One region of the Pseudomonas sp. HY7a-MNA-CIBAN-0227 genome, then DNA from elsewhere that is predicted to be linked to it. Evidence: riboswitches for the same ligand, from Rfam matches in the RefSeq annotation. Region 1 holds a riboswitch; the other holds the start of a gene.
What was found. Region 1 has a riboswitch for cobalamin ahead of cobO (cob(I)yrinic acid a,c-diamide adenosyltransferase). Riboswitches for the same ligand answer to the same signal wherever they lie in the genome.

Region 1 (9,111 bases):
AGGTCGTTGCCCACCAGGGTCATGCCGAACGGCGAGTTGAGGTTTTCCAGGAACACCGTGCGGGTTTCAGCGACGCCATCGTGGTCGGCGTCCCGCAGCAGGGTGATGCGGTTCGGGCTCGGCACGCCAGCGCCGGCTCGGCCCATGACCTTGCCCATCACCCAGCCGCGAATGCCCTTGGAGTCGTCCGGCTTGGGCGGTGCGTTGGTTTGCGCCACAAGCACATCACCATTGGGCAGTACGTACAGCCAGCGCGGGTGATCCAGGCCTTCGGCGAACGCTGCCACCTGGGTGCCGGCCGCCGCAGTGGGCTTGACGCCGTCCGGCCAACCGATCGCCGGGGCGATATTCACGGTGGGGATCAGGGTTTTGTTCGGTTCCGGAAGCTTGGGTGAGGGCCCGGTGCCGTCGGACACTTGCAAGGTGGAACTATCACCGCAAGCGGCCAGGGTGCCAGCGACCATGATGAGTAAGGCGAGTCGGGTCTTATGCATGTTTTTCTCCTCAATACCTGTAGTCATAGAGGCACGACGCGCTGCGATGGTTCAAGTGCGCCGCCAGCTTTAATTGACGCTCCACCCCCAACCCACTAACCTTCGCCGCTTGTTTCAGGTGCTCTGTGGCGTGTGCGTCAACAGAGTGAAACAGGGAAGCCGGTGAGTGAGCGCACTTGTACACAGTGAAGCCACGATCCCGGCGCTGCCCCCGCAACGGTAAATGAGTCAAGACGGTGCTTTCGCCACTGTATCGCCCCGCGATATGGGAAGGCGCACCCTCGGCGCGCAACGCCACTCATGAGCCCGGAGACCGGCCTGATTCATCCAACAGCATCACGGTGGGCGATGCTTGGCTGTTTGTTTTCTCTTTTCCTGCCCGCCGTTTTTGTCCAGCCCCAACGGAGAGCTGCCATGACTGAATCCCCCGATCGTGACGAACGCCACCTGGCGCGCATGCTGCGCAAAAAAGCGGTGATCGACGAGCGCATTGCCAATTCACCGAACGAATGCGGATTGCTGCTGGTGCTCACCGGCAACGGCAAAGGCAAGAGCAGTTCAGCCTTTGGCATGCTGGCCCGGGCCATGGGCCACGACCTGCAGTGCGGTGTGGTGCAGTTCATCAAGGGCCGCAATAGCACCGGTGAAGAGCTGTTCTTCCGCCGCTTCCCCGAGCAAGTGCGTTTCCATGTGATGGGCGAAGGCTTTACCTGGGAAACCCAGGACCGCCAGCGTGATATTGCAGCCGCCGAAGCCGCCTGGGTGGTGTCCCAGGAAATGCTGCGCGACCCGTCCATCGGCCTGGTGGTGCTGGATGAGTTGAACATCGCCCTCAAGCACGGCTACCTCGACCTGGACCAGGTCCTCAGCGACATGCAAGCCCGCCCGCCGATGCAGCACGTACTGGTCACCGGTCGCGGTGCCAAGCCGGAACTGATTGAAATGGCCGACACCGTCACTGAAATGGGCGTGCTCAAACACGCGTTCCAGGCCGGTATCAAGGCACAGAAGGGCATCGAACTTTGAAGCAGTCCCGTCACTGCCCCGCAGTTCTGATCGCCGCACCCGCGTCAGGCCAGGGCAAAACCACCGTCACCGCCGCACTGGCCCGCTTGCACCGCAATCTTGGGCGCAAGGTCCGCGTGTTCAAGTGCGGCCCGGACTTTCTCGACCCGATGATCCACGAGCGCGCCAGCGGTGCGCCGGTCTATCAATTGGACATGTGGATGGTCGGCGAGCAGGAAAGTCGGCGGCTGTTGTGGGAAGCGGCGGGGGAGGCCGACCTGATTTTGATCGAAGGCGTCATGGGCCTGTTCGACGGCACGCCGTCCAGCGCTGACCTGGCGCGGCATTTTGGCGTGCCGGTGCTGGCGGTAATCGACGGCACGGCCATGGCCCAGACCTTTGGCGCTTTGGCCTTGGGGCTAGCCCGTTACCAGCCTGATCTGCCGTTCGCCGGGGTGCTGGCCAATCGCGTCGGCACCTTGCGTCATGCGCAGTTGCTGGAAGGTAGCCTTACCGAAGGCCTGCGCTGGTACGGCGCATTGTCGCGGGAGACCGGTATCGAGCTGCCGAGTCGTCATCTTGGGCTGGTGCAAGCCAGCGAATTGAATGACCTGGATCTGCGCCTGGATGCTGCCGCGCAAGCGTTGGGTAGCAGTTGCGAGGTAGCGCTGCCGCCGCCGGTAGAGTTCGCTGCGCCTGAGCCGATAGAGGCCGAACCGTTGCTGGCCGGTGTACGGATTGCCGTTGCCCGTGACGAAGCCTTTGCCTTTACCTACGGCGCCAGCCTCGACTTGTTGCGAGCGATGGGCGCCGAGCTGCGCTTCTTCTCGCCGATTCATGATTGTGAACTGCCAGAAGCGGACAGCCTGTACCTGCCCGGCGGTTATCCGGAACTGCATCACCTGGCGTTGTCGCAAAACACTTCGATGCTGACCGCCATCCGCGCCCACCATGGCGCCGGTAAGCCCTTGCTGGCCGAATGCGGCGGTATGCTGTATTTGCTGGACTCGCTCACCGATGTCGATGGCACCCGCGCCGAATTACTCGGACTGCTTCAGGGCGATGCTGTGATGCAAAAGCGCCTGGCCGCCCTGGCGCTGCAAAGTGTCGATTTGCCCGAAGGCGTTCTGCGTGGCCACACCTACCATCATTCCCTGACCAGCACCCAATGGCAGCCGATTGCCCGGGGCCTGAGCCCCAACGGCGGACGCGGCGCCGAGGCGGTTTATCGGCAGGGACGGATGACCGCCTCTTATGTGCACTTTTATTTCCCGTCCAACCCGACAGCGATTGCAGCGTTATTTGTGCCAGACACCCAAACCAATGTGGGAGCGGGCTTGCCCGCAATGAGGCCATGACCGACAACACCTTCCCCCAGGCCGACCGCGAAGCCGTCTACCGGGCCATCGCCGAACGCCGCGACATGCGCCACTTCAGCGGCGGCACCGTCGCTCCCGAGCTGCTTCACCGTTTGCTGCAAGCCGCCCACCAGGCACCCAGCGTCGGCCTGATGCAACCGTGGCGTTTCATCCGCATCAGTGACCGCGGCCTGCGGGGCAAGATTCAGCAACTGGTGGAAGAAGAGCGTATTCGCACCGCCGAAGCCCTCGGCGAGCGTTCCGACCAGTTTATGAAGCTCAAGGTCGAAGGCATCAATGATTGCGCCGAGGTGCTGGTGGCCGCGCTGATGGATGACCGCGAACGGCATATCTTCGGCCGTCGCACCTTGCCGGAAATGGACATGGCGTCCTTGTCCTGCGCGATCCAGAATCTATGGCTGGCATCCCGGGTCGAAGGGCTGGGTATGGGCTGGGTGTCGTTGTTCGAGCCCCAGGCCCTGGCCGATCTGCTGGGTTTGCCGGCGGGCGCCAAGCCCCTGGCGGTGCTGTGTCTGGGCCCGGTGGCCGAGTTCTACCCGGCACCGATGTTGCAGCTGGAAGGCTGGACCGAACCGCGTCCATTGAGGGACATGCTGTATGAGAATTATTGGGGAGTGAGTCAATGAGTGTGGCCTTGCTGAGTGTCGCTGCCGTGGCGCTGGATGCGCTGCTGGGCGAACCCAGGCGCTGGCATCCGCTGGTGGCATTCGGTAATTTCGCCGGGCGGATCGAGCAGCGTTTCAACTCGGGTGGCCGTGGCTGGCGCAGCCATGGCGTGACCGCCTGGGTGATCGCGGTGGTGCCGCTGACCCTACTGGCCACGGCCTTGTCGTGGGCGCCGTATGTGGGTTGGGTGATCGAGATCCTCGCGTTGTATTGCGCCCTCGGCATGCGCAGCCTTGGCGAACACGTGGCGCCCGTGGCCCAGGCCCTGCGCAGTGATGACCTGGACGAGGCGCGCAAGCGCGTCGGTTATCTGGTCAGCCGCCAAACCAGCGAGTTGGACCACACCGAAGTTGCACGCGCCGCCACCGAATCGGTATTGGAAAACGGCAGCGATGCGGTGTTCGCCGCGCTGTTCTGGTTTGTCATCGCCGGCGTGCCCGGCGTGGTGCTCTATCGCTTGAGCAATACCCTGGATGCCATGTGGGGTTATCGCAACCAACGTTTTGAACGTTTTGGCTGGGCTGCGGCGAAGATCGACGATCTGCTCAACTATATTCCCGCAAGGTTGGTGGCGTTGACCTACGCGCTACTGGGCAAAACTCGGCTGGCGATCAAGTGCTGGCGCACTCAAGGCCCAACCTGGGACAGCCCCAACGCCGGTCCGGTGATGGCGGCGGGCGCAGGTGCCCTGGGTGTCGAGTTGGGCGGGGCAGCGATTTATCACGGCGAACTGCATCAGCGTCCGCAATTGGGCGAAGGTGTGCCGGCGAGTGCCGACTCCATCGACCAAGGCTGGCAACTGGTGCAGCGCGGCGTGTGGCTATGGTTGTTGATTCTGTGTGTGGGGGCTGAATTTTATGCTTGAGCACGGTGGTCGGCTGCGCAAGGCAGCGATGCAATACGGCATCAGCGAGGCCGACTGGCTGGACCTATCCAGCGGCCTGGCGCCCTGGCCCTGGCCGATCCCCGAGGTCCCGCTACGGGCCTGGGCGCGCCTGCCGGAAACCGATGATGGCCTGGAGGCGGCCGCCTGCGAGTACTACGGCGCCGCCCAGGTGCTGCCGGTGCCCGGTTCCCAGGCCGCAATCCAATTGCTGCCGCGTCTGCGTCGTTCGGACAAGGTCGGCGTGCTGTCGCCGTGCTATGCCGAGCACGCCGAAGCCTGGCGCCGCGCCGGTTATATCGTGCGTGAAGTGCTGGAGCAGGAAGTGGACTTCTTCCTCGACAGCCTTGACGTGCTGGTGGTGGTCAATCCCAACAACCCCACCGGCCTGAGCCTCACGCCGCAACGCCTGCTGGACTGGCACGCACGCCTGGCCCAACGCGGCGGCTGGCTGGTGGTGGATGAGGCCTTTATGGACAACACCCCACAGTTAAGCCTGGCGAGCCAGAGCCATCAGGTGGGCTTGATCGTATTGCGCTCGTTCGGCAAGTTTTTTGGCCTGGCCGGGGTTCGACTGGGCTTTGTCCTGGCCGAGCGCAAGTTGCTCAAGTTGCTTGCTGAACAAGTCGGGCCATGGGCGGTCAGCGGGCCGACGCGGATGTTGGGCCAGGTGTGCCTTAAGGATGTCGCCGGCCATACGCGCCAGCGCCTGCGCTGCGAAGAAGCCAGCCAGCGTCTGTTTGAACTGCTGGAGCGTCATGGCCTGCGACCGCAAGGCGGCTGCGCGCTGTTCCAGTGGTTGATTACCGACCGCGCCGAGCACCTGCACGAATTTATGGCCCAGCGCGGTATTCTGCTGCGCCTGTTTGTCCACGACAGCAGCCTGCGCTTTGGGCTACCGGGTACCGATGCTGACTGGCTGCGCCTGGAACAAGCGCTCACCGCGTACAAGCAAGCATCATGAGTACCTTGATGGTGCAGGGCACCACGTCCGATGCCGGCAAAAGCACCTTGGTCGCCGCCTTGTGCCGCTGGCTGGTACGCCAGGGCGTGGCGGTGGTGCCGTTCAAGCCGCAGAACATGGCGCTCAACAGCGCGGTGACTGCCGAGGGCGGCGAGATTGGCCGGGCCCAGGCGGTCCAGGCCCAGGCGGCGAAGCTGGCGCCTCACACCGATATGAACCCGGTGCTGCTCAAACCCAATAGCGACACCGGTTCGCAGGTCATCATCCATGGCCGGGCCGTCACCACCATGAATGCGGTGGCTTATCACGACTACAAGGCCATCGCCATGCAAGCGGTGTTGGCGTCCCATGCCCGCTTGAGCGCGGCGTATCCGGTGGTGATGGTGGAAGGTGCCGGATCACCCGCCGAGATCAATCTGCGAGCCAACGACATCGCCAACATGGGCTTTGCCGAGGCGGTGGATTGCCCGGTGCTGTTGATCGCCGATATCAATCGCGGCGGGGTGTTTGCTCATTTGGTAGGGACGCTGCAATTGCTGTCGCCTTCGGAGCAGGCGCGGGTCAAGGGTTTCATCATCAACCGTTTTCGTGGCGATATCGCGCTGCTGCAACCTGGGCTGGACTGGCTGGAAGAACGCACCGGCAAGCCGGTGGTGGGTGTTCTGCCTTACGTGCTGGATTTGCACCTGGAGGCCGAAGACGGCATCGACCAGCGTCAGATCGACAAGGCGGCGCAGGTGCTCAAGGTAGTGGTGCCGGTATTGCCGCGTATCAGCAATCACACGGATTTTGATCCGCTGCGGCTGCATCCCCAGGTGGATTTGCAGTTTGTCGGGCCGGGGCAGGCGATTCCTGCGGCTGACCTGATTATCTTGCCGGGGTCGAAAAGCGTACGTAGCGACTTGGCCTATTTGCGGGCCAATGGTTGGGACGTGGCGCTGGGCCGGCACTTGCGCTATGGCGGCAAGGTGTTGGGGATTTGCGGTGGGTTGCAGATGCTTGGCGAGCAGGTGCATGACCCGTTGGGGCTGGAAGGGCCCTGCGGTTCCAGTGAGGGGCTGGGGCTTTTGGCGTTTAGCACGACGCTGGAAGAAGAGAAGCAGCTGCGCAATGTTCGCGGGCGGTTGCTGTTGGAAGACGCTGAGGTCAGTGGTTATGAGATTCATGCGGGTGTGACCAGTGGCAGTGCCTTGTCGCGGCCGGCGGTGGTTTTGGATGACGGTCGTAGGGAGGGTGCGCAAAGTGCCGACGGGCAGATTCTTGGTACTTATCTGCATGGGTTGTTTGAGACTCCGGCCGCTTGCAGTTCGTTGTTGCGCTGGGCGGGGTTGGAGAATGTGCAGGAAGTGGATTACCACGCCCTTCGCGAACGGGATATTGAGCGGTTGGCGGATTTGGTAGAGCAGCATTTGGATACGGGATTGTTGCGTCAGTTGTGTGGGGTTTGAGGGTGTACACCGATCTAGTGTGAGAGCCGGGCTTGCCCGCGGATCAATGCCTGCGTTCGGTCTCTGGTTTTATGGGCAGGCAGATCAAGAACTAGATCAAAAGCCAGTGCCCGCCAATCCGCTTTCTGGAGCGAGCTGGCTCGCCTGCGATGGGCTCACAGGCTCCGCATTCATCCAGGAAGCCCGTGTCATCGTTAACGACCATCGCGAGCAAGGAGCAGTAGATCCGCTCTTGCTTTTCACCACTCAGGTCGGCTACCAGGCCGCCGTGCTTTTGCTTTTGATCTTAGGCGCCCCGTTAACCACGATGGCTGAACGCAGGTATTGCTCCGTGGGTAAACCGGCAGGACGCCGGTTTAGCCGCGCTGGGCCAAGGATGGCCCATCGCGGCGGCCCACGGAGCAATGCCGGAGTGAAGGCATGCCGAGCCACAGCGAGGCACCAAGTGGTGGGGCAAGAGCCTTTTGCTTACTTTTGGGCTCTTTCAAAAGTGAGTCGCTGTAAGAGCGAAACCCCAAGCCGCCGTTACCGCAGCAACGGAAACACACACAATCAAAAAAAGAGGCCCCACCCCATGCTCCAACTAATCCTGGGCGGCGCCCGCTCCGGCAAAAGCCGCCTCGCCGAAAAACTCGCTGCGAACAGCATGCTCGCGGTCACCTACATAGCCACCAGCCAACCCCTGGACGGCGAAATGAACGAGCGCGTCACCCTGCATCGCCAGCGCCGCCCAGCGGAATGGAGCCTGATCGAAGAACCCATCGAACTGGCCCGCGTCCTACGGGAAGCCGCCGCCCCCGACCGCTGCCTGCTGGTCGACTGCCTGACCCTATGGCTAACCAACCTGCTGATGCTCGAAAATCCCGCACGTCTTGCCTCAGAGCGCGACGCCCTGCTGCAAACCCTAGCCTCCCTGCCAGGTGAAATCATCTTTGTCAGCAACGAGACCGGACTGGGTGTCGTGCCGCTGGGCGAATTGACTCGCCGCTATGTCGATGAAGCCGGTTGGCTGCATCAAGCCCTGGCCGAGCGTTGTCAGCGTGTTGTCCTGACCGTCGCCGGCCTGCCCCTGACTTTGAAAGGTACTGCGTTATGACTGACACCTGGTGGCTCAACCCTTGTAAGGCTATTGACGCCCAAGCGCACGCCCAAGCCCTGGCCCGTCAACAACAGCTGACCAAACCCGCCGGCTCCCTCGGCCAGTTGGACGCGGTGGCAGTGCAACTGGCCGGCTTGCAAGGGCAAGTCAAGCCGAGCCTCGACCACCTGTGGGTCGCAATCTTTGCCGGCGATCACGGCGTGGTTGCCGAAGGAGTCTCCGCATTTCCCCAGGAAGTCACCGGGCAGATGCTGCGCAACTTCGTCACTGGCGGCGCTGCCATCAGCGTATTGGCCCGCCAGTTGGATGCGCAACTGGAAGTAATCGACCTGGGCACCGTCACGCCGTCGTTGAACCTGCCGGGTGTGCGTCACCTGAATATCGGCGCGGGCACCGCCAATTTCGTCAACGGCCCGGCGATGACCGAGGCCCAAGGCCGCCTGGCCCTGGAAGCGGGGCGCGACAGCGTGCGCCGGGCCGTCGCGGGCGGTGCTCAATTGTTCATCGGCGGCGAGATGGGCATCGGCAACACCACGGCAGCCAGTGCGCTGGCGTGTGCGTTGCTGGACTGCCGAGTGAGTGACTTGACCGGGCCAGGTACTGGCTTGAACGCCCAGGGCGTCAGCCATAAGGTGGCCGTGATCGAGCGTGCACTGGCATTACATATCACTCAGCGCGGCGATGCGCTGCAAGCCCTGTTCAACCTAGGTGGTTTCGAGATTGCCGCGTTGGTCGGTGCTTATCTGGCCTGCGCCCAAGAGGGTGTCGTGGTGTTGGTGGACGGTTTTATCTGCACCGTCGCAGCCCTGGTCGCCACGCGTCTAAATCCTGCGTGCCGTGAGTGGCTGCTGTTCGGTCATCGTGGTGCGGAGCCGGGCCATCGTCATGTGCTGGAAAGTCTTAACGCTGAACCGCTGCTAGAACTGAGCCTACGCCTGGGCGAAGGCAGTGGCGCTGCGTTGGCGGTGCCGTTGCTGCGCCTGGCTTGCGCGCTGCACGGGCAAATGGCAACCTTTGCCGAAGCCGCCGTGGCGGATCGTCCGGCATGACCTTGCACCTGGACTTGCTGCGTCACGGTGAAACCGAACTGGGCGGCGGCTTGCGCGGCAGCCTGGACGATGCGTTGACGGTCAAGGGCTGGGAGCAGATGCGTGCTGCTGTGATCGAACGGGG
Region 2 (9,111 bases), on a different contig from region 1:
TGGAACTGCTTGCCGCCAACCTGCCGATCCGCCAGGCCGGGCATACCTTGGGTGAGTTGGACATATTGCTGCGTGACCGCGACGGCGTGCATCACTTGGAACTGGCTATCAAGCTGTATCTGGGACCTGCAGAGGGTGACGGCCGCGATACAGCGCAATGGCTGGGGCCTGGCTGTCACGATCGGCTGGACCGCAAGCTGGCTCACCTGGCGCAGCATCAATTGCCAATTTCCGCCCGCCCGGAAAGCCGTGAAGCCCTGGCAGCGCTGGGTATCCAGCACTTTGATGCACACTTGTGGCTGGGCGGGTACTTGCTGTATCCGTGGCCTGGTATTGCCCAGGCTCCGACTGGTGCGCATCCGCAGCACTTGAATGGGCGTTGGTTGCATCAGCGGGACTGGCCAAGGTTTACCAAACAAAGCCCGCCTGGACGCTGGCAGCCTTTGCCCCGCCATGCCTGGCTCGCGCCCGCGCATTACCCGGCTGATCAGGTGTGGAATGAAGAGCAGATGCGAGGCTGGCTGGCGCAGCTGGACCCAATAGCGCCGGCGCAACTGCTGGTACGACTGGCTGAAAATAGCGCAGGCGATTGGGAGGAAGCCGAGCGGTTATTTCTGGTGGCAGACCTTTGGCCGAATGTGCCGGGTGCTGGTTGAATGAGATTCTGGAATTGGGCTCGACAGCTATGAGGAACAATGAGTGCGCCGTTAAAGGCTATCGATATGCCGATAATCCACATTCAACCCGAGAGCCAGCTCTTTGGCGCGACCCAGCCTGATCGGCCCCCGCTCGATATCCACCAGTAATCCCGGACAGTCGAGCTGCGCTAATCCCATCACATCCTTAAGTCGCCCATCAGTGATCACCAGCAACCGCTGCTGCTCCGCCGGATAGCGTTTGCGCCGGGCAACCAGCCAGTCGCTGGCCTCGCCAAGTGCCGCCAGCAATGGCGTGCCGCCGCCAGCGCCGAGTTCGTCGAGCCACCGGCTCAGCCCTTTTGCCGCCTTCAACCCCTGCACCTGCCATTTGGGCAGCTGGCCGCTCACCGTCAGCAACGCCATCCGGGCGCGCTGGCGATAAGCATCATCAAATACCTGCGCCAGCAAACCCTTGGCGTCGCTCAGTGCTTGATGCCGCCGAGTAGACGCCGACGCATCGACAATCACCAGCCATAACTCATGGGGAGAGCGGTTGCGCAGGCGGTACAACAAATCTTCACGGCGTTGCGGGCGCCCGCCGAGCAAGGTACCCGGCCAGTTGATCGAACCTTGGCTTGCGGTTCGCGCCTGCCCTTGCCTGCCCTTGTCCAATCGACCCGCCTTGGGTCGGGCATCCGCCCCCGCGTCAGGTCGAGGGCGAATGCCTAGGGCTTTTTTGGCCAGGTTGGAACATCCCGCCGAGCACCGACCGACAATGCGGGCGCAGGCATATCGCCCCACAGCCCTTGGCCCTGGGCAGGCGATGAGTCGGCTGATTTCGATGATTGACCTGTAGTGGGCGGGCTCGCCGGCGGGGAGTGTTCCTGACGGCGGTGACGCAGGGCGAACTCAGCCACGGCCTCGATATCTTCCACGCTGATGGTGCCAGCCCCACGCCACGCGGCATGGGCTCGAGCGCCACGCAGCCAGACCAGGTCGGCACGCAAACCATCGACCCCAGCGACAAAGCAACGCTCAGTGATCTCGGCCAACGCCTGGTCATCCAGGGGAATACTTTCCAGCACTGCCCGCGCCTGGGTGCAACGCTCACGCAGCGCCGCCTGTTGATCAGCCCACTGCGCGCAGAACCCTTGGGGATCGCTGTCGAAATCCAGGCGGCGGCGGATGATCTGCCCACGTTCGGCAGGCAGGGTTTGCCCACTCAGAGCCACGTTGAGCCCAAAGCGGTCGAGCAACTGCGGGCGCAACTCGCCTTCTTCCGGGTTCATGGTGCCGATCAGTACGAAGCGCGCTGAATGCCGATGGGAAATGCCGTCACGTTCGATCAGGTTGGTGCCGCTGGCGGCCACGTCCAACAGCAGGTCCACCAGATGATCGGGCAACAGGTTGACCTCATCGACATAAAGCACGCCGCCGTCGGCCTTGGCCAGCACGCCAGGGGAAAACTGTGCCCGGCCTTCGCCCAGCGCCGCGTCGAGGTCGAGGGTGCCTATCAGCCGTTCTTCGGTGGCGCCCAAGGGCAGCGTGACGAACTGACCGCTGGCCAACAGGTCCGCCAGGCCACGGGCCAAGGTGGACTTGGCCATGCCGCGCGGGCCTTCGATCAGTACCCCGCCGATTTTCGGGTCGATGGCGGTCAGGCACAGGGCCAGCTTGAGGTCATCGGCGCCGACAACGGCGGACAGCGGGAAATGAGGGGTATCAGTCATCGCGAGTTCTCGGTGAGTGCTGTGACTCAGTTGTCTTCTTCTATATCCAACAACAAATTTTCCAACGCCTCGCGGTACGCTCCAGGCTCCTGCCACATACCCCGCTGCTGGGCTTCCAGCATGCGTTCGGTCATATCGCGCAAGGCGTCGGGATTATGTTGCTGCACGAAAGCACGGGTGTCAGGGTCGAGCAAATAGGCGTCGGCCAACAGCGCGTACTGGTGATCGTCGATCAGCGCGGTGGTGGCGTCAAAGGCAAACAGGTTATCGACCGTTGCCGCCATCTCGAACGCGCCTTTATAGCCATGGCGCTTGACCCCTTCGATCCACTTGGGATTCGCTGCACGGGCGCGGATCACCCGGTTCAGCTCTTCCTTCAAGGTGCGGATTTTCGGCAGGTCCGGCTGGCTGTGGTCGCCATGATAACTGGCGGCCTTGTCGCCACTCAGGGTTTCCACGGCGGCGAGCATGCCACCCTGAAACTGGTAGTAATCGTTGGAATCAAGCAGGTCGTGCTCGCGATTGTCCTGGTTCTGCAACACCGCCTGGACCTGGCTCAGACGCTGGGCGAACTGTTCGCGGGCGGCGGTACCTTCATCGGAGCCGCCATAAGCGTAACCACCCCAATTGAGGTACACCTCGGCCAGGTCTTCGCGGCTCTGCCACAGACGACCGTCGATTGCGCCCTGCACGCCAGCGCCGTAAGCACCCGGTTTCGCCCCGAAGATTCGCCAGCCGGCCTGCTTGGCAGCGGCTTCTTCATCCAGACCGGACAAGCGCAAGGCCTCTCGCTCGCTGCGCACCTTGGCAGCCAGCGGGTTCATATCATCAGGCTCATCCAACGCGGCGACCGCTTGCACCGCAGCATCAAACAACCGGATCAGGTTGGCGAAGGCATCGCGAAAAAACCCCGAGACCCGTAACGTGACATCAACACGCGGACGGTCCAGCAGGCTCAACGGCAAGATTTCAAAGTCATCCACCCGCTGACTGCCGGTGGCCCACACAGGGCGCACGCCCATCAGCGCCATGGCCTGGGCGATGTCATCGCCGCCGGTACGCATGGTAGCAGTGCCCCACACCGACAGGCCGAGCTGACGCAGATGGTCTCCATGGTCTTGCAGGTGTCGCTCAAGAATCAGGCTGGCTGACTGGAAGCCAATGCGCCAGGCGGTGGTGGTCGGCAGGTTGCGCACGTCCACCGAGAAAAAATTACGCCCAGTGGGCAGCACGTCCAACCGACCACGGCTGGGCGCTCCGCTGGGACCGGCGGGGACGAAGCGTCCGCTCAGGGCATCCAGCAAGCCGCGCATCTCCGCCGGGCCGCAGGCATCCAGGCGCGGAGCGACGACGATGCGCAGGCTTTCGATCACCGCCTTGACGTCGTGCCAGCCGGGTTCTTCAAGTTGCTCGACCGGCCCTTCAAGCGCCTGCTCAATCAAGCGCGCGGCATACAGTTCCAGGCGCTCACGGGTGTCGCCAGCGGTGCGCCACAATTGTGGATCGATCGTGTGTAATACCTCGGGGCGAGGCCCGGCCCAGGGTTCGGCCAGGGCGCAATCCAGCGGATCGAAGCCCAGCTCGAAAGCCTTGGCCAACACCCGCAGCAAACTCGATTGCGGACCACGGCCATCGCCACGGGGAATGCGTAGCAAAGCCAGCAACGTGTCGATGCGCAAGCGGCCAACGGGTGATTCACCGAAGATATGCAAGCCGTCGCGAATCTGCGACTCCTTCAGATCACACAGGTAAGTATCCAGGCGCGGCAGCCAGATCGCCGCATCGGCGTCGCTGTCGAGGTTTTCGTCCAGCGCCAACTCTTGGTCGATGCGAGTTTCCCGCACCAGCTTGAGAATGTCCTTTTGCAGCTCCCTGGCTCGACGCGGGTCGAGCAGTTGCGCTTCGTAATACTCGTCGGCCAACAGTTCCAGGTTACGCAATGGGCCGTATGTTTCGGCGCGGGTCAGCGGCGGCATCAGGTGGTCGATGATCACCGCCTGGGTGCGACGCTTGGCCTGGGCGCCCTCGCCCGGATCATTGACGATAAACGGATAGATATTCGGCAGCGGGCCAAGTAATGCATCCGGCCAGCAATTTTCCGAAAGCCCGACGCCTTTACCGGGCAACCACTCCAGATTGCCGTGCTTGCCAACGTGAATCACTGCGTGGGCGCCGTAGGTCTGGCGCAACCAGAAGTAGAACGCCAGGTAACCGTGGGGCGGCACCAGGTCCGGGTCGTGATACACCGCGCTGGCGTCGACCTGATAACCCCGGGCCGGCTGGATACCGATAAACGTCAGGCCCAAACGCAGGCCAGCGATCATCATGCGCCCGTCGCGGAACATCGGGTCGGTGTGCGGCGAACCCCAGCGTGCGAGCAGCGCCTGCCGATTGCTTTCAGGCAGGCGGTTGAACATTGCCTCGTAGTCGTCCAAACCCAGGCTTTGATGGCAGGGACGCAGGTCGAGGCTGTCGAGGTCGTTGGTGACACCGCCCAGCAAGTCCTGGATCAGTTGCGTACCACTTTGCGCTAACACGTCCGGCAGCGGATAACCTTCAATCTGCAACGCCCGCAGAATATTCAGCGCGGCGGCCGGGGTATCGAGGCCTACGCCATTACCGATGCGGCCATCACGGGTTGGATAATTGGCGAGAATCAGGGCGATGCGTTTTTCAGCATTAGGCACCCGCGCCAGGTCGACCCAGCGCCGCGCCAGGTCGGCGACGAAGTCCATGCGCTCAGGTTGCGCCCGGTAGCACACCACATCGGACTGGCTGCGCTCGCTGCGCCAAGCCAGGTCCTTGAAGCTGATGGGGCGGCTGATGATCCGCCCGTCCAGCTCCGGCAAGGCAATGTGCATGGCCAGGTCACGGGGGCCAAGGCCTTGCTCGCTGGCCTGCCAGGCGGGTTCGTTGTCCTGGGCACAAATGGCCTGGATCACCGAAATATTGCGGCGAAACGGTCGCAAGTGCGGCGCTTCGGGGCTGGATTGGGCGAAACCGGTGGTGTTGAGAATCACCGCGGCCTGGACCTCATCCAGCAAGTCCTCGACCACTGTCAGGCAGCCGGGCTCTTTCAAACTGGCCACAGCCATGGGCAATGGGTTCAACCCCGCTGCCTGCAGGCGCTGGCAGAACACATCGATAAAGCCGGTATTGGCCGCCTGCAAATGGGAGCGGTAGAACAGCACTGCTGCCACGGGAAGATCGGGCTGCCAGTCGGCCTGCCAATCACTCAGGCACGCGTTGGCTTTATGGGGATGATAAATCGCCGTACGCGGCAGGATTTGCGGCTCGGACCAGCCATAGTCGCGCCCCAGATACCCGTTGGCCAGGCAGCGATAGAAATCCAGCGCATTGCCCAGGCCGCCCTGGCGCAGGAAGTGCCAGAGCCGATCGCGCTCTTGCGCGCTGACGGTACTCAGGCCGCTGAGTTCCGGGTCTGGACGGTCGTCACCTGGCACCAAAATCAGTTGCACGCCGCGCTCGGCCAACTGCACCAAACGCTCGATACCGTAACGCCAATAACCGATCCCACCATGCAGCGAAATCAGGATGACCTTGGCGTGGCGCAGCACCTCATCGACATACAGGTCGACCGAGCCGTGGTTCTGCACCTGCATCGGGTTGGCCAGGCGCAGGCTCGGGTAATCCTCGGGCAACTGCTGGGCAGCTTCGGCCAGCAGCGCCAGGCTGGAGTCGCCGCTGCACAGGATCACCAAGTCGGCGGGGGTTTGTCCAAGGTCGGCAATGTTGTCATCCGAGACGAAACCGCCGGGCTGGGTCCTGAGCAGGTGCATGGCTTAAACGCTGAGGGCGGCGCGTAATTGCGCTTCGAGCAAGGTGGCGTCCAGCTCCTGGCCGATCAGCACCAGATGTGTGGCGCGCGGCTCATCGGCGCGCCAGGCACGGTCGAAGTGCTTGTCGAAACGGGTGCCCACACCCTGGATCAGCAGGCGCATTGGCTTGTTGGGGATTGCGGCGAAGCCCTTGACCCGCAGGATGCCGTGTTGGACCACCAGTTGGGTCAAGGCATCGAGCAGCAGACTTTCGTCGGCTTGTGGCAGCTCGATGGAAATCGAGTCGAAGGCGTCATGGTCGTGGCCATGCTCACCTTCGTGATGATGATCGTGATGGCTGTGGCGGCCGTCGATGTGTTCTTCGGAACCGGCGCCCAGGCCAATCAACACGTCCAATGGCACGCGACCGCTGCTGGCTTCGATGATCTTCACCGCTGGCGGCAACTCTTCAGCCACTTCCAGGCGCACGCGGGCCAAGTCTTCGGCGCTGATGAGGTCGGATTTGTTGAGGATCACCAGGTCGGCGCTGGCCAGTTGGTCGGCGAACAGCTCGTGCAGTGGTGATTCGTGGTCCAGGTTCGGGTCAAGTTTGCGCTGGGCATCCACCTGATCCGGGAACGCAGCGAAGGTGCCAGCAGCCACGGCCGGGCTGTCGACCACGGTGATCACCGCATCCACGGTGCAGGCGCTGCGAATTTCCGGCCATTGAAAAGCCTGGACCAACGGTTTTGGCAGGGCCAGGCCCGAGGTTTCGATGAGAATGTGGTCGAGGTCGCCGCGTCGGGCTACCAGCTCGCGCATTACCGGGAAGAACTCTTCCTGAACGGTGCAGCACAGGCAACCGTTGGCCAGTTCATAAACGCGGCCGTTGGCTTCTTCTTCGGTGCAACCGATGGAGCACTGCTTGAGGATTTCACCGTCGATGCCCAGCTCGCCGAACTCGTTGACGATCACGGCGATGCGGCGGCCCTGAGCGTTGTCGAGCATATGGCGCAACAAGGTGGTTTTACCCGAACCGAGAAAGCCGGTAACGATGGTGACGGGGAGTTTGGCCAGTGTTTTCATCGGATGCCCTTTGGCAAGGTGGCGGGCATACGGGACGATTGGCCCTGCGGCGGCGCGCAGAAGCCCATTTCGCCACCGGATCACCCCGCCCGGTTGAAAGTTAAGAATCGTAGCGAGGCAGGTCTCCTGGCTTGGGGCTTGCCGGTCTTGCGACTGGCGCTGGCTGCGCCTTCCCGCCTTGTTCAGGCAGTGGCGTGGCAGTCAGATCAACCCTTTACAGTTGCGGGGGCAGCCGCGGCATCAACCGCGTTCCCTTCTTAGCTTCGACCTGGGCCGAAGAACCTCGAAAGCGCAAGGCTACAGGGGCTCGGCCAATTTGACTACCATCCCTCGCCCATGCTCTCCTACACATCTTGTTTCGGGTGCCCTTCACAGGGTGAAACGGGAAACCGGTAAATCATGTGCTTGACTCAAGCCATGACCAGTCCGGTGCTGCCCCCGCAACGGTAAGCGAGCGAAGCATCAGATCCACTGTGCCGAGATGGCATGGGAAGGCGATGCTTTTAGGTCGACTCTTTTCAAGAGCCCCCTCGCAAGCCCGGAGACCGGCCCGATCAATCAAATAACAAACCCGCGGTGGGCGGGCGCTGTTCAGAACCCTGCGTGCCTGGCTCGCAGGGTTTTCATGCGCTCGTTTCACCCTGACACTCGAAAGGGACGTGCCATGTCGATCATCAGCAGCACCTCGCATACCGCAAGCAACACCGCCACCTTGAGCCAACGCCTGACCGCCGCCATCGGTGCGTCGATTCTGGGCGCGTGCCTGGTGTATTTCGCCGGCTTCTCCCATATCGAGGCCGTGCACAACGCCGCCCACGATACCCGCCACAGCGCCGCGTTCCCGTGCCATTGAGACCTGCCGACATGATCAAGCGAATTGCCCAAACCGCAGGGTTCACTGGCCTGCTGGCTGCCCTGTTGCTGACCCTGCTGCAAAGCTTCTGGGTCGCGCCGCTGATTCTCCAGGCGGAAACCTTCGAAAACGTCACGGCCGCTGTCGAAGTACATGAACATGCCAACGGCACCGCTGCCACTCACAGCCACGACGCCGAAGCCTGGGAGCCGGAAAACGGCTGGCAGCGCGTGCTGTCCACCACGGGCGGCAACCTGGTGGTCGCGGTAGGCTTCGCGCTGATGCTGGCCGGCCTCTACACCTTGTGTGCGCCAACCCGCACCGCTCAGGGCCTGCTGTGGGGCCTGGCCGGTTACGCAACCTTCGTCCTGGCGCCAACCCTTGGCTTGCCACCGGAACTGCCGGGCACCGCTGCGGCTGACCTGGCGCAACGGCAAATCTGGTGGATCGGCACGGCCGGTTCCACTGCCGCCGGTATTGCGTTGATCGTGTTCGGTCGCAACTGGCTGCTGAAAGTGTTGGGCGTAGCAATCCTGGCGGTGCCCCATGTGATTGGCGCACCGCAACCGGAAGCCCATTCAATGCTGGCTCCTGAAGCGCTGGAAACGCAGTTCAAGATTGCCTCGCAATTGACCAACGTTGCCTTCTGGCTGGCCCTGGGCCTGATCAGCGCCTGGCTGTTTCGCCGTAACCGTGACGATCAATACTCGGCATGACCACTGACAACACAGCCCCGACCCTGGTGGTCGGCCTGGGTTGCCAGCGTGGCTGCGACACTGACACCCTGCTTGCCCTGTTCAACAAGGCCCTCAACGAGGGCGGCATCGATCGCCAACACATCACTGCGCTGGCCAGTATTGATCTCAAACAGGATGAACCGGGGCTGTTGGCATTGGCCAAGGCCTTGAACCTGCCGCTGCAGTTTTTCAGTGCCGGGCAATTGGCACTTTATGAACCCCGGTTGAGCCACAAGTCGGCTATCGCCTTCACCCATACCGGCTGCCATGGCGTTGCCGAAAGTGCCG

Region 2: it holds a riboswitch for cobalamin, as region 1 does, so the genes downstream of both, cobW (cobalamin biosynthesis protein CobW) here and cobO (cob(I)yrinic acid a,c-diamide adenosyltransferase) in region 1, are expected to answer to the same signal.

What each region holds. Positions count from the first base shown of each region.
Region 1 covers NZ_JBEOPT010000006.1:18,535-27,645, forward strand. The annotation lists gene AAEZ06_RS11970 (PQQ-dependent sugar dehydrogenase) at 1-494, opposite strand, end outside; cobalamin riboswitch at 594-830, shown strand; gene cobO (cob(I)yrinic acid a,c-diamide adenosyltransferase) at 909-1,520, shown strand; gene AAEZ06_RS11980 (cobyrinic acid a,c-diamide synthase CobB) at 1,517-2,857, shown strand; gene bluB (5,6-dimethylbenzimidazole synthase) at 2,854-3,504, shown strand; gene cbiB (adenosylcobinamide-phosphate synthase CbiB) at 3,501-4,409, shown strand; gene cobD (threonine-phosphate decarboxylase CobD) at 4,402-5,391, shown strand; gene AAEZ06_RS12000 (cobyric acid synthase) at 5,388-6,839, shown strand; gene cobU (bifunctional adenosylcobinamide kinase/adenosylcobinamide-phosphate guanylyltransferase) at 7,414-7,935, shown strand; gene cobT (nicotinate-nucleotide--dimethylbenzimidazole phosphoribosyltransferase) at 7,932-8,987, shown strand; gene cobC (alpha-ribazole phosphatase family protein) at 8,984-9,111, shown strand, end outside.
Region 2 covers NZ_JBEOPT010000011.1:55,905-65,015, reverse strand. The annotation lists gene AAEZ06_RS18665 (DUF1853 family protein) at 1-656, shown strand, start outside; gene AAEZ06_RS18660 (vWA domain-containing protein) at 708-1,310, opposite strand; gene AAEZ06_RS18655 (magnesium chelatase ATPase subunit I) at 1,364-2,368, opposite strand; gene cobN (cobaltochelatase subunit CobN) at 2,395-6,168, opposite strand; gene cobW (cobalamin biosynthesis protein CobW) at 6,172-7,233, opposite strand; cobalamin riboswitch at 7,333-7,534, opposite strand; cobalamin riboswitch at 7,577-7,801, shown strand; gene AAEZ06_RS18640 (CbtB domain-containing protein) at 7,898-8,086, shown strand; gene AAEZ06_RS18635 (CbtA family protein) at 8,098-8,802, shown strand; gene AAEZ06_RS18630 (cobalamin biosynthesis protein) at 8,799-9,111, shown strand, end outside.